DNA from 2 places in the Paenibacillus mucilaginosus 3016 genome. Region 2 is predicted to be linked to the other one. Evidence: predicted binding sites of a transcription regulator. Region 2 holds the regulator's gene; the other holds the start of a gene.
What was found. Region 2 encodes NrdR, which represses ribonucleotide reductase genes. Its sites were predicted from a motif close to AACACNATATATNGTGTT; they were not measured.

Region 1 (7,228 bases), 380 kb from region 2:
GGCAAGCGCGGGAGCGTATTCGAGCGGTCCTGCGGCCTGGAGGCCGCCGGCGAGGAGCAGCGCGGCTAGAGCGAGCGTGAGTTTCTTCAAGATTTTCACCATCTTTGCTGGGAAGTGGGCGGCTATCGGCTCTATGCGCTGTCTGCTTCGAATATGTCTTTACTATACAGCGTATGCGGCGAAAAGTTTGTTAGAACCTGTAAGCGTTACAAAAAAACTTTTCCCGAAGAACCGCTAGCCTTCGCGGCGCTTCGTCAGAAGGACGCCCGGTTCGCGGCAGGCACATGGAATAAACCGCAGTTGATGGCGGATACATGCACCCGCGGGTGATACTGCCACTCGATTTCGTTGATCCGGTTCGTGTACTGCGCTTCGATCTCGGCGCGCTTATCGGGCTCGGCGGCCTGCAGCAGCGAATCGTAATAGCCCCGGATCCGCTCGAGCTCCTCCCTGAGCCGCAGCTGCGCTTCACGGGCCCATCCGTGATCGTACGCGGCCAGCTTCTCCTCGAGATACTGCTCGAGGAAGAGCACCGCCCGCGGAAGTGTGATCTTGTCGGGCGTTACATAGACGTGAGCGGGGAGACGGGGGGTCATCCGGCGCCCGGAGATCCACTCATGGAAGCCCTCCCGCAGCTGACCGGTCTGGAGCTGGATGCCGATCGAGTGAATCTCGCTGCGCTTCATGTCGCAGGCAAGCTCCACCTTGTAGTTGACGGCAAGCCAGCTCTCGTACGGCACGGTAGAGGTCATCTTCGGCTGATCGGGCACATAATGCTCGAAGAGGCGCACGAAGCGGCCCTTACCCCGCACGGCCCCGAAGATCTGCTCGAGCCGGCGGGAGCCGTAGGTCATCTCATCGCGCGGAACCCGGGCGACGAAAGACGTCGGCACGAAGCCGAAGTACCGGCCTAGGATGCTGTCGCCCTGCGGCGGGGGGCTGCCTGGCGGCTGCGGTCCGCCTGCGGGTGCGGGTCCCGCGGGCGCCTGCCCGGGTCCGAGGGCGTCAGGCGCACCTGCCGCCCCCGCTGCCGGAGCCGCAGCGGAAGGCGGTGCAGCCACCGGCCCTGCGCCCGCGCCGGCCATGCCGGGAGGGGCCGCCATCGGGCCGGGCGCCACCGGCCCCCCCTGCGGAGGCGGGTTCAGCTCACGGTACGTCTCCGGATCGAAGACGAACGTGCAGGTCATCGTCTCCGGCGTCACGCCGGTGCGCTCCACGAAGCTCCAGTAATACGGCCGGTGGTTCAGGTCCCGGTCGGCGGAAGGCGAGAGCTTCACCGTCACATAGGCCGGATGCTTCTCCTGAATCTCGCACTGCTCAGCCTCGAGGTAGCGCATAACGAAGCTGCGGATCTGCTCGGCATTCATCATGGCTGCACCTCCTCCAGGCCGCCGTCCGCCACCGTCTGGCCGACGGCGTTCAGCATCGAGTGCAGACGGGAGCCGCCCTCGGCTTCCTGCTGCACCTCGGAGCGCACCTGGGTGAACGTGTGGCCCAGGTCGTCGAGCTGGCGGCGGATCTCATCCTGGCTGCGGGAGGCGAGAATGAGCTTCGCGAGATGGGACTCCAGCGACGTCTTTTTCTCGAAGCGCTCCAGGATCGTATCCAGCTCGCCGATCACGAGCTCGAACATGTTGATTTTCTCATGCAGCAGCGACAGGATGTGCTCCTCGATCGTGCCGGTCGTGGACAGGTTGTAGATCTTCACGTCCTCCTTCTGCCCGAGCCGGTGTACACGACCGATCCGCTGCTCGACCCGCATGGGGTTCCACGGGAGGTCGAAGTTGATCATGTTGTGGCAGAACTGCAGGTTGATCCCCTCGCCGCCGGCCTCCGTCGCGATCAGCACCTGGGCCCGGTTGCGGAACAGGTCCATCATCCAGTCCTTCTTGCCCCGGTTCATGCCGCCCCGGTAGGGCACGGCAGAGATCTTGTGGTCCTTGAGATACTGCAGCAGGTACTCTTGGGAAGCGCGGTACTCCGTAAAAATAATCACCTTGTCATTGATCTCACGGATGAGCTCCATGACCTTCTCCGCCTTCGTGTTCGCCTTGATGGAGCGGATGAGCTCCACCAGCTCCCAGATCCGGGGCCGCAGGGGGGAGGATTCGTCGGTCTTTTTGAACATATTGACGAGGGTGATGAAGACGGCGTCCCGGGAGGAGCACACCTCGCGCTGCAGGGTCACCAAAGACAGCACGGAGCTGAGATCGCCTCCGGCCTCCTCGAACCTTCCCTTGACGAAGTTCGTCACGCCGTCGTACAGCGCCTGTTCCTCGGGGGAGAGCTGGAGCGGGATGTTGCGCACGATCCGCTTCGTGAAGTTCACGTTGCCGTCGCTGCGGCGGTTGCGGATCATGACCTTGCTGAGCTCGGCCTGCAGCTGCTCTTCGTTCTTCGGAATGCGCTTGTCGACGACGAAGTTGGCCTGGAAGCTCGTTTTGCCGCCAAGCTGGCCCGGCTTCAGCAGGGTGATCAGGTTGTACAGCTCGCTGAGATCGTTCTGGACCGGCGTGGCGGTCAGGAGCAGACAGTATTTTTTGCGCAGCTCGTTGATGAACTGGTAGCTTGTCGTCTTCTTGTTCTTGAGCTTGTGGGCCTCGTCGACGATAAGCATGTCATATTCGAGCCCGAGCACGATCTCCCGGTGCGGGTCGCGCTTGGCCGTATCCATGGAGGCGACGACGATGTCATTCTGGGCCCACATGTATTCCTTCTTCTGAGCGACGGCCGGGATGCCGAACTTCTGGTTGAGCTCGCGCACCCACTGCAGCACGAGGGAGGCGGGAACGAGGATCAGCACCTTGCGGATCAGCCCCCGGATCATGTATTCCTTAAGGATCAGACCGGCTTCGATCGTTTTGCCGAGACCGACCTCATCCGCGAGAATCGCGCGCCCGCGCATCCCGGTAAGCACCTTCTTGGCCGTCTCGACCTGATGGTCCATCGGCACGAGGTTGGGCAGGTGCGTCAGGCACTGGAGCTCGTCGAAGCTGTGGATGAGTCCCGCATGCTCCGCTTCGTGCGCGAGCTTGAACATGGTGAAGTCGTCCCACGGGCCGTTGCGCAGGGCACGCTCATGCAGTTCCTCGAACCAATCCCGTTCAAAGTGGACCTGGACATGCTCATTCAACTGCCGTAAGTGTACCTTCCGATCGGTTGGCTGCATCTCACGCGCTCCTTTTTCTTTGAAAATGGTGAAGGTTTCGGGCACACTGCATCCCTCTTATCAATTCCTAGTATGTACACAAAGAAAAACTTTCAAACGAATGCGCGATCCATTATGATGGAGGGACGGGCGTTCCTTGAACGGTATGGACAGGGAGCCTTTGCTTTGCCCGCGGTCCGGCCATCGGGGCCGGAGGGCCCTTTGGGGCGTATCCGCCTTTGGGGCGTATCCGCCGGGGGGCGGCTTGAGAGCACAGGAGGATGAAAGAATGAACGAATGGAGATGGATCCGCAGCGGGTTGTCCGCTCCGGATTACAATATGGCTGTAGATGAAGCGATTCTGACCGCGCACAGCGAAGGCCGGGTGCCGCCGACCGTGCGCTTCTATGGATGGAACCCGCCGACCCTGTCGGTAGGGTACTTTCAGAAGGCGCAGACGGAAGTGGATTTCGGCGCCCTGGAGCGCCAGGGTATCGGCTTCGTGCGACGGGCGACGGGCGGCCGGGCGGTGCTTCACGACCGCGAGCTGACGTACAGCATGATCGTCTCCGAGCAGTACGAAGGCATCCCGCGCAGCGTGACGGAGGCTTACCGGGTGCTGAGCCAGGGGCTGCTGCTCGGGTTCCGGCGACTGGGGCTGGCCGCTGACATGGTGCAGCTCGAGAGCGAGGAGGACAAGAGCCAGTACGCGTCGATGGGCTCGGCGGCCTGCTTCGATTCGCCGTCCTGGTACGAGCTCGTAGTCGAGGGACGCAAGATTGCGGGCAGCGCGCAGACCCGGCAGAAGGGCGTCGTGCTGCAGCACGGCTCGATCCTGCTGGATCTCGACGCGGACCAGCTGTTCGGGCTGCTGAAGTTCGCCAGCGAGCGGGTGGGCGAGCGGATGAAGGCCCAGTTCCTGCGCAAGGCGGTCGCGATCAACGACCTGCGGCAGGCGGCCGGCCTGCCGGACGTGACGCCGGCCGAAGTCGAGGAGGCGTTCGCCCACGGCATCGCTGAAGGCCTCGGCATCCGGCTGGTGCCGGGCGAGCTGACGCCCTGGGAGGCGGAGCTGGCGGAGCGGCTCGTCGCGGAGAAGTACGGGAACCCGGAGTGGAATCTGCGCCGGTAGGGGCTTGCGGCTGCTGCTTTCGGCCGTATGTGCCTGCGATGGCTGCGGCCCTGTAAACAACAATCCCCCGGAGAGAAGCATGAGCTTCCACTCCGGGGGATTTTCTGTGCGGCATATGGCTGCAGCCCTTGGCCGCCCGCAGGCTTTCGCTTTTTCGCCATAATTGCCTGTTGCAAAGAGGGGCCTGCGTGGTAAATAATCAGGAACGTATGGCTTCCGAGAAGGCTTCCTGCAGACGCCGGGTGACCGGTCCGGGCTGTCCTCCGGAGACCGGCAGGCCGTCTACGGAGACCACCGGAGTCACTTCCACGGTCGTTCCCGTGATGAAGACCTCGTCCGCTGCCTGGAGCTCGTCCAGGGTGAACGGTCTCTCTTCAGCCGGGATGCCGAGCCGTTCGGCCAGCCGGAGCATGACCATGCGCGTAATGCCGTGGAGAATGAGATGATTGGCCGGATGCGTGATGATCCGGCCGTTCTTGACGATGGCGGCGTTGGAGGCGCTGCACTCGGTGACGGTTCCCTGGCGGTGCAGGATGACATCGTCGGCACCCTGGGAGAGCGCATGCTGCTTCGCCATCGTATTGGCGAGCAGGTTCAGCGTCTTAAGGTCGCATCGCAGCCAGCGGATGTCATCCATCGTAACGGTACGGATGCCGTTCTCCATGGCGGCGAGCGGACGCTTCAGATCGCCCGCATAAGCCATAAGGACTGGCTCGGCCCCTTGGGGGAAGCTGTGGGCGCGCGGAGCGATGCCCCGGGTGTATTGGAGATAGACGGTGCCTTCCTGCACCTGATTGCGCTTGACGAGCTCGTTCAGGCCGTCCAGCAGCTCTTGTTTGGACAAGGGCAGCGTCATATGGATGGCCTCCGCCGTCCGGACGAGCCGGTCGTAATGGGCATCCGCCTCAAACAGCTTGCCGTGATAGACGCGGATGACCTCGTAGGCGCCGTCGCCGAAGTAATAGCCCCGGTCCTCGGGCGAGATGCGCACTTCGTCCTTCGGCAGGAATTGATTCTGGTACCAGTAGATTTGAGTTTGAGACATACGGCTGCTCCTCCTGTCATACAATAAGCCAAGGGTGGGGAACATATGTTTGACTGAGTCCCCGTTGCTTGTGTATTATGAGTTCAAGACTACCAATCCCAAGGGATGTTTGTCAAAAGACTCTATGGTGATATTTGCCTGACAGCGGGGGCCCGTTTGTCGAAATTCCTTATTTCAGCACGAACGAGAAAGAGAGCGCGGGAGAGAAAATGCAAGAGAATCGGACGGCAGCTTGTACTAAATCCCGAAATTCGCTGATTTTCCATTAGAAACACTACATATTGTATTGTATAATCGTATCTCAACCAGATATTGTACATTCCATGATCTTACATACAGGAGGTTGTTGTTGTGAAGACCGTACAGCAGACCAAATTGGAAGGCTTAAGCGAGAAAATTTTCCTTGACCGTTATGCGATGAAAGACGCCGATACATCGAAGACGAAGGTGGGCGACACCGTTCTCGTGCTGACGAAGGACGATCCGAAGTTTCCGGCGAAGGAAGTCGGCGAAGTCATCGAGCGTCAGGGAAATACCGTACAGGTGCGCACACGCAGCGGGGAGGTTGTCGAATCCTCCGTCGAGAAGCTGACGCTGACCCGCGAGAAAACCCCGCAGGAGATGTGGGACCGCTTGGCTGCTGCGATGGCTTCGGTGGAAGCAACACCCGAGAAGCAACAAGAGTGGACCGAGAAATTCCGCTACGTGCTCGACGACTGGAAGCTTGTTCCCGGCGGCCGGATTGCGGCGGGTGCGGGTGCGAGCGACGAGCTTACGCTGTTCAACTGCTACGTGATTCCATCCCCGCATGACAGCCGTGGAGGCATCATGGCCACGCTGTCCGAGATGACCGAGATTATGGCCCGCGGAGGCGGCGTAGGGATCAACCTCTCCTCGCTCCGTCCGCGCCGCTCCATCGTCCGCGGCGTTAACGGTTCGTCCTCCGGCGCAGTTTCGTGGGGCGGGCTCTTCAGCTATGCCACCGGCCTCATCGAGCAGGGCGGAAGCCGCCGCGGCGCGCTCATGCTCATGATCAACGACTGGCATCCGGACGTGGTCGATTTCATCACCGTCAAGCAGACGATGGGGCAGATCACGAATGCGAACCTGTCCGTTTGTGTGAGCAACGGCTTCATGAAGGCTGTGAAGGAAGACCTCGACTGGGAACTCGTGTATCCGGACACGGCTGATCCGGAGTACGACGATGTGTGGGACGGCGACCTGGAGAAGTGGAAGAAAGCCGGCCGCAATGTGATTCCTTACCGTACGGTCCGGGCGCGCGACGTATGGCATACGATTATCGAATCCGCCTGGAAGTCCGCCGAGCCGGGCGTCGTGTTCATGGAGTACTACAACCAGATGTCGAACTCCTGGTACTTCAACCCGATCATCTGCACGAATCCGTGCGGTGAGCAGGGGCTGCCGGCTTGGGGCGTCTGCAACCTGTCCGCGATCAACCTCTCGAAGTTCTACGACGAAGAGAAGCACGACGTCGCCTGGGACGAGCTCGCGAAGACCGTCCAGTACTCGACGCGCTTCCTCGACAATGTCATCGACAAGACGCCGTACCACTTCGAGGAGAACCGGATCAACCAGCAGGGCGAACGCCGCGTAGGCCTCGGGTCCATGGGTCTGGCCGAGCTGATGATCAAGCTCGAGATCCGTTACGGCAGCCCGGAATCGCTTGAGTTCCTCGACAAGCTGTACGGCTTCATGGCGAAGGAAGCTTACCTCGCTTCCGCCGACATTGCGGAAGAGAAGGGCTCCTTCCAGCACTTCGAGGCCGAGCCGTTCCTGCAGAGCGGCTTCATGAAGAACATGGTGGCCACGTTCCCAGAAGTGGGGGCGGCGATCAAGAAAAAGGGTATGCGCAACGTTACGGTCATCACCCAGGCGCCGACCG
Region 2 (7,228 bases):
CGACATAGTAGGCTGCGTCTTCGGGATGCTTTCGAATGAACAAGGAACCCAGAACGCTCCCCCATGAATGGCCTAGAATCACAAGCTGCCGCTTACTGTATTTGGCTTTCAAGTATTGAACGACTTCATACAAATCCTGGAGCAGCACATCCATCGTAGGAAACTGATCCGGATGCCTGGCCAGTGTCTTCCCTGCTCCGCGCTGATCCCAATGTACAACGGTGTAGATCTCCTCCCACTTATCCTGGAAAGTTCTGGTGAACAAAGATTCGACCGAGCCGGGACCTCCGTGCAAAAACAGCATAACGGGATTATCGCGGCGGGTTCCCAAGTGGTACAGGAATTGACTGATCCCATTAATCGGAACATATTCTTCAAGACAAATAGGCCTCTTGCCAATCCTCTTTTTCATTGGCCCACCCCGCTTTGGGATTGTTTTCTTCGTCTTGCGAATTCCTTTAACACCCTGGATTCCAGTTCCTCTTGATTGTCAACGGGCTCCAGTTTGCCTTTCTCTTCGAATCCATCCTGAGTTTCACCGTCAAACCGGTACATTTTCTTAAGCAAGACCCACAATTGCTCCAGTTCTTCCGTTGAAAACTCCGCAAACAGATCGGCGAAAAAATAGATTCCTTTTTCGGCCGCTTCCACCATAACTTGTCGGCCTGACACTGTAATCTGCACGTTGACTGCGCGTTTGTCCTTCAGGCTCGGCGTGATCCGAAGGTATCCCTTCTTCTCCAGGATCTCGACGATCTGCTTGACGCTCTGTTTGGTGGTTCCTAATTTTCGGGCGATATTGTTAAGTGTCGTTTCATCCTGCTGCAAATGGGCAATAGCCACCATCGTCATATACTGCCTGGAGGTCAAGCGCTGTAAGTAAGCATCTCCCTTGATCTGGATCTTATTGGCAAGCGAGAACAAAGTGGCATACGTCTGCTGCATCAAAAACAATTCCCGGTACGCATCCAAAATAACCCTCAGCACCTTTCTTTTAGACATGATATTGTCTATATAAAGAGTACCAAAGAAATGAAAATAAGTCAATATACTGTCTTTTAATAACCCTAACGAAAAAACCACGCCTGGGTCAGCGTGGCCGGGTTGGAAGAGTTTCTTTGCGGCGGGGCCGCTGCATGACACGGAGGCTGCTATTCAATGGCGCTGCCTTCATTGCCGGCGAGCATCTCCCCGGTTTCGAGCAGCGTCTTCATACCGGAAAGAACCATCGGCAGCCCGTTTTCAAGAATCTTAGCGGTGCTTGCCGCCTGCCCGAATTCATCGTGCACAACGGTGACGAGGGTCACGCCGTGAAGGTCGGGATGCGCTGCGATCTCCCACGTAATGCGCGAAGGGGTGTCGCTCTCCGTTCCGGGAAACGAAATGAATCTCCAGCTCATCACTAGCTTATTCGGGGGATCCATCTCGAGTAGGATCCCCTCCGCCTTCTTCTCTTCCCCATTCCATAGTTCGAACGGAGAGTCGATTTCCCAGGTCGACCGGATGGCGCAGTTGAACCAGAACTTCGAAGTTTTGGCCGGATCGGTGAGGGCCTGCCATACTTGTTCAGGCTTTGCTTTAATCGCTATCCGGTTTACCTGCCGGGGGCTGCTGTCCATATGCGTTTCACGCTCCAGTTCGTTTTGAAGAGAGGTTAGGCCGATTGCCCATGGCTCGGCGTACTTGCTCACCCATCTCTCATAAATTTGACGTATGGGCACCGCATTGAGATAATGCAGCTTTTCGCGCCCTGCTTTCCTCGTGGTGATGAGCCCGGCTTCTTCCAGCAGATTCAGATGCTTCATGACGCCGAATCTGGACATATCCAGCGGCGCGCAGAGATCGTTCAGCGTCCGCCCGTCTGAGGCATGAAGCAGATCCAAGAGCTTCCGGCGGCTGGGATCCGCGAGCGCCTTGAATATGTCGTTTTCCAATCGAAATCCCTCCTTCTGCACGAGTTCGAAAAAAACGGCTTTGCGGCCCTTGACACGTTACCAATTGGTAACGTATTATAAAAACATCACAAGTGACTTTATAGTCACATGTTAACACACACGGATCGGTTTGTCAGCCGGCGGCACGCAGATCCCTCAGCCAATTTGAAATGGAAAGGTGATGCCGAACATGAACGTAACCCTGATTGCAGGAAGCAACCGGACCAATGCAGCCAGCACATGCCTTCTCAGATCTATCGAGCGCCTCTTGAAAGCCCGTCAGATTTCGGTCAGGTTTGTCGATTTATCCGAGCTGCCGCTGCCGCTTTTTTCACCCGACAACCTGGAGCTTCATCCGAACGCTCAACTTCTATTGGAAGCCATTGCCGATGGGGATGGATTGATCCTGGCGACCCCCGAATACCATGGTTCCCTGTCAGGCACACTCAAAAACGCGTTGGATTACATCACCGCAGGCCAGGTTGCGGGCAAGGCCGTGCTATCCGTAAGCTCGGCGGGCGGTCCGCTCGGAGTTAGCTCGCTCTCGCACCTGCAGTCGATTGTCCGCAATTTGCATGGGATCAACTGCCCGGAATGGATTTCGATCGGAGCCGGCTCCCCTGCCTTTGGTCCCGACGGCTCCCTATCGGACGAGGGGATGCGCCAAAGTGTTCAGGATGCCGTCCACAGCTTCGTGGTGCTGACCGGGAAGCTTAAGGCAGCCCCCGCGGCAGTCAACTAATCGTGCGGGATCTTTTTTTTCGTCAATACGTTACCTTTTGGTAACATAATTATCACAGAAAATCTATAGAAGGAGCGATTTGCAATGAAAACCAGGGAACAAAAAAATGCCGAAACGGTGGCAGCCTTTATCGAGGAGCCTTCAAATCAAGGCCTGTTGGAGAAAACCGGTCAACTCTTTGTGCCGCACATCGCGGAGGCATTCACGGACCGGCGTTATTCCGTGGAGGAGATTCTGGCTGATGGAGAGAAGGTCATCGCGAGAATTGCCATGACGGCTGTGCATTCCGGCCATTTTGCAGGCCATGCTCCTACAGGCCGTACCGTAAAGGCAACGCAGTTCCGCGAATTCCGTGTTACGGACGGAACCATCACCGAACACTGGAGCTGGTTCGACACAGGCACGCTATTACCTCAAATTGCGAAAGGAGCTGTCTAACATGAAAACGATGGAAGAGCGAAACGTAGAAACGGTCCGTACATTTATTGAAGCATTTTGGAACCGGAGTGAATTCGAGTGTGTGGACCGTTTTCTGGCAACCGATTATCAGGAGCTCTCGTACCAATCCAAGGATGGCCTGAAGAAATTCGCAGCGACGATCCTGGAGGCCTTCCCCGATAAACGATACACCATAGAAGAGATGATGGGGCAAGGCGATATCGTACTCGTAAGAATGACAGTGAAAGGCACACATCAAGGCATCTTCTTCGGAACCGCGCCGCAGGGCAGGCGGATAGATGTCACTCTGTACCGTCGATATCGTGTTGTAGACGGAAGGATTACCGAGCATCGCGGCTGGATCGATATGGTGACCATGTGGCACCAAATTCGGGGCGAGTAGACCTCACCCGGCCAACCCGCAGCAAGAACACAAACGAAATCCCATGACTAAAGTATAACCTGACGCTCATCCTCTTGATTCTCGCCTTCTTACAAATAAAAAAGCACCGACCATCAAAGGTCGGTGCTTCTTGGTTATGGAGCCTAGGGGGATCGAACCCCTGACCTCATCGCTGCCAGCGATGCGCTCTCCCAGCTGAGCTAAGGCCCCGTGTATCTTGCTCGCTCACTCGCTTCGTCCGTGGCGACAAGAATGATAATACCACACAGGGTCAAAGCTTGTCAACAATCTTTCGATTCTTTTTTCGGGCCATACCTTACTTCAAGTTATCGCCGCCAACTTGGTGCTTGGAGAGCAGCTCATTGAGCTCCTTCATGAACATATTGATGTCCTTGAACTGCCGGTATACCGAGGCGAACCGGATGTACGCCACCTCATCGACCGGGTACAACTCGGTCATCACGATCTCCCCGATCTCGCGGCTGTCGACTTCGGCATGGGCCGTGTTGCGCACCTGCTTCTCGACCTCGGAGACGATCATCTCCAGCCTCTCGAGCGATACGGGACGCTTCTCGCAGGCACGGATGAGGCCCCGCAGCATCTTCTCCCGGGAGAACTCCTCACGGGATCCGTCCTTCTTAATAACGATCAACGGCGTCTCTTCCACCATCTCGAATGTCGTGAAGCGCTTCTGGCACTTCTCGCATTCCCTGCGGCGCCGTATGGATTTGTTCTCGTTCGCAGCCCGCGAATCCAGCACCTTGGTGCCGATGTAGTCACAATAAGGGCATTTCATCGCATAGCTTCCTTTCGGATAATTACCACAAGCTTCCGCTCATGAACTTCGGGCAACCGCCGCATAATAGTGTTACCAACGACAAGGAGGTGAACAGACATGGGTGCAGGACAATCCCGCAGCAGCAATGTATTGGTAGTGCCTCAAGCAAACGCAGCGTTGGATCAACTGAAATACGAAGTAGCTCAGGAACTGGGTATCGCCATTCCGCAAGACGGTTACTACGGTAACATGGCTACTCGTGATACTGGTGCTATCGGTGGTCACATTACTCGCCGCCTGGTACAAATCGCTGAGCAGTCGCTTGCCGGTCAATTCAAATAATAACACGTTTTAAAGAATAAGCAAGGAGTATCGGACGCTTCCCGGGAAGCCTTGTCCGGTACTCCTTTCCTTATTCCCGGAAGCGGCAGGAGGGCCTGCATCCGTTAAGGAAGCATCTTACCTCACCCTTCGCCATACAGCTTCTGGTATTTGTGATAATAATACAGCACCCTCTGTACATAGTGCCGGGTCTCGCCGTATGGAATGTTCTCCACACCTTCCATCGTGCCGTCCCATTCCTTCTCCTCGAGCCACCGGCTGACTTTGCCGTGGCCGGCATTATAGCCGGCCACAACGGCTACCATGTTGCCGGCGAACTGCTTCCTCATCCAGCTCAGGTACCACGCGCCCAGCTCGATGCTGATCTGGGGTTCGACGAGACGGTTCTTGTAGCCTTCCGGCAGTTCGGCCTTATCGATGATCCACCCTGACGTATCGGGCATGAGCTGCATCAGCCCGTAGGCGCCCTTGTTGGACTGCTCGTCCACCTTGTAGTTCGACTCCACCCGGATGACGGCGGCAATCAGATAAGGATCGAGTTCATATTTGGCTGCATTTTGGCGTATTTCCTCCTGATAGCGGATCGGATAGAGCATCCGCGAACTGCTGAGAAACAAGAAGAGGACAAAGGTGATCAGCAGGAGGGCAAACACCCTCTTTTTTCGCCAAAAGGTCATGAGAGTCCCCTCTCATCCCAGAACCGCTGCACCTGCAGCTCCGTCTCTTCCAGCGTGCCGGAATTGTCAATGAGGACATCGGCCAGACGCCGCTTCTCCTCGATATCCCACTGGGCCTGCAGCCTGCGGACTGCAGCCTCTTCATCGATACCGTCGCGCTTCATCAGACGCTGGAGCTGAACGGCCCTGGGCACATATACGACCATGACCTGCTCATACTGCTCCTGAAGCCCCGACTCGTACAGCAGCGGCACGTCCACGACGACCAGCTTGTCCGGATGCTGCGCCTCAAGGGTCCGCATCCGCTCCCGCATCGCCGCCCGGATGGGCGGATGCAGCAGCCCTTCGAGATCCTTCAGCGCCTCCGGATTGCCGAAGACGCGCTCGCCAAGCTTCTTGCGGTGCAGCGAGCCGTCCGGCAGCAGCAGATCCTCACCGAAGCGCGCGATCACCTGGGCGAGTACCGGAGTGCCGGGCATGACGACCTCCCGGGCAATCCGGTCCGCATCGACGAGCAGTGCACCCCGGCGGACGAGCATGTCGGCTACTGTACTTTTTCCGCAGGCGATCCCCCCGGTTAATCCGATATTCATGCGCATTCCCCTATGTGTAAGAAGTATGAAGTAGTGCTACAACAATTTCATGATGCCCATCACAATCAAAACAAATCCGGGCAGCACCGCAAGTTTGCGGATCCACGGCAGGCCGGCGTACCGGTATCCGATCCGCAGTCCGATGGCCAGGAAGGTCCCGCTGGCCAGGGCAATCACCGCCGCCGTAAGCCAAGGCGTGAATCCGAGCAGCGCAGCTCCCACCCCCGCCCCGAAGGCATCCAGCGACAGCGCCACGCCGAGCAGGGTGGCCTCATAGGCGGAGATGTTGCCGGAACGGTCCACATCCGCCGCCTGCGGCGTCCGCAGAATCTGGATCACAAGGCCGAACCGCTTGAGCTCGATGTACAGAATCTCCCTCGCCGATACGGGCGTTCCCGCCGCGGAAACCGCAGGCTTCTCCTCGCCGGAACCCGGATCCTCTTCGTCACGCTGTGTCATCATCTGCACCAGCGCCCAGATGCCGATTCCGATCATGATCAGCGCTCCGATCAGCTTTGCCCCTGACGGGTTCAGGAAGCCCCGGAGCAGAACGCCGAGCCCCATCGAAGCATAGATGATGCCTCCGGAGCAGGCTGCTATAATAACGATCGACAGAAGAGGAATGCGGATCCGGCGCAGGCCGTAGGTGACGCCGACCCCGAAACCGTCCAAAGAAACGGCCAGTGCAAGCAGCAGCAGTGAGATACCAGGCAGCATATCGTAATCCTCCCTCAAGGGTTGAATGACGCCTGAGGGGCTGTAGAATATCAAGCCCGAGCAGCATTAGGACGTCTCACCCTTACTATATGGGAGTCCTGGGCGGGGTGTGCATTCCCCGCGGGGCCTGCCTGGCTTATACGCTAACTGCGCATGCGTTTCATCTTCTGGCACTTCGGACACGTATGCGTGCCGCGGCCTCCGACCACCGTCTTCTCGATGGCGTGTCCGCAGTTCGGGCACGGTTCGGTTCTTGCGGCCGTACACGCGGAAGCTGTGCTGGAACATACCCATCTCCCCCTGGCCGTTGACGAACGACTTGATGGACGACCCGCCGGCCTCCACCGCATCGGTAAGCGTCTGGATGATGGCCTGGTGGAGCCGAATCATCTCCGCTTTCGTCAGCGTGTCCGCTTCCCGCTCAGGGTGAATGCCTGCCAGGAAGAGGGATTCATCCACATAAATATTCCCGATTCCGACGATATATTCCTGATTGAGCAGCAGCGGCTTGATCTTCGTCTTCCGGCCGGCGATCCGGCTGCGGAACGCTTCGAAGGTGAACGCCTCGTCCAGAGGCTCGAGCCCCAGCTTCTTCAGCGGCTTC

Region 1: a site for NrdR is predicted at 5,596-5,613, ahead of PM3016_RS10005 (adenosylcobalamin-dependent ribonucleoside-diphosphate reductase). Genes of this name have one in related genera too.

What each region holds. Positions count from the first base shown of each region.
Region 1 is NC_016935.1:2,216,454-2,223,681, forward strand. Features, by position in the region: gene PM3016_RS09980 (hypothetical protein) at 1-99, opposite strand, end outside; gene PM3016_RS09985 (YqhG family protein) at 255-1,370, opposite strand; gene PM3016_RS09990 (DEAD/DEAH box helicase) at 1,367-3,169, opposite strand; gene PM3016_RS09995 (lipoate--protein ligase family protein) at 3,438-4,280, shown strand; gene dat (D-amino-acid transaminase) at 4,480-5,325, opposite strand; gene PM3016_RS10005 (adenosylcobalamin-dependent ribonucleoside-diphosphate reductase) at 5,677-7,228, shown strand, end outside.
Region 2 is NC_016935.1:1,831,866-1,839,093, reverse strand. Features, by position in the region: gene PM3016_RS08345 (alpha/beta fold hydrolase) at 1-412, opposite strand, end outside; gene PM3016_RS08340 (MarR family winged helix-turn-helix transcriptional regulator) at 409-1,002, opposite strand; gene PM3016_RS08335 (ArsR/SmtB family transcription factor) at 1,152-1,934, opposite strand; gene PM3016_RS08330 (NADPH-dependent FMN reductase) at 2,116-2,676, shown strand; gene PM3016_RS08325 (ester cyclase) at 2,761-3,114, shown strand; gene PM3016_RS08320 (ester cyclase) at 3,116-3,517, shown strand; tRNA gene PM3016_RS08315 (tRNA-Ala) at 3,655-3,727, opposite strand; gene nrdR (transcriptional regulator NrdR) at 3,834-4,313, opposite strand; gene PM3016_RS08305 (alpha/beta-type small acid-soluble spore protein) at 4,413-4,637, shown strand; gene PM3016_RS08300 (lytic transglycosylase domain-containing protein) at 4,760-5,314, opposite strand; gene coaE (dephospho-CoA kinase) at 5,311-5,907, opposite strand; gene ytaF (sporulation membrane protein YtaF) at 5,944-6,624, opposite strand; partial or broken gene mutM (DNA-formamidopyrimidine glycosylase) at 6,768-7,228, opposite strand, start outside.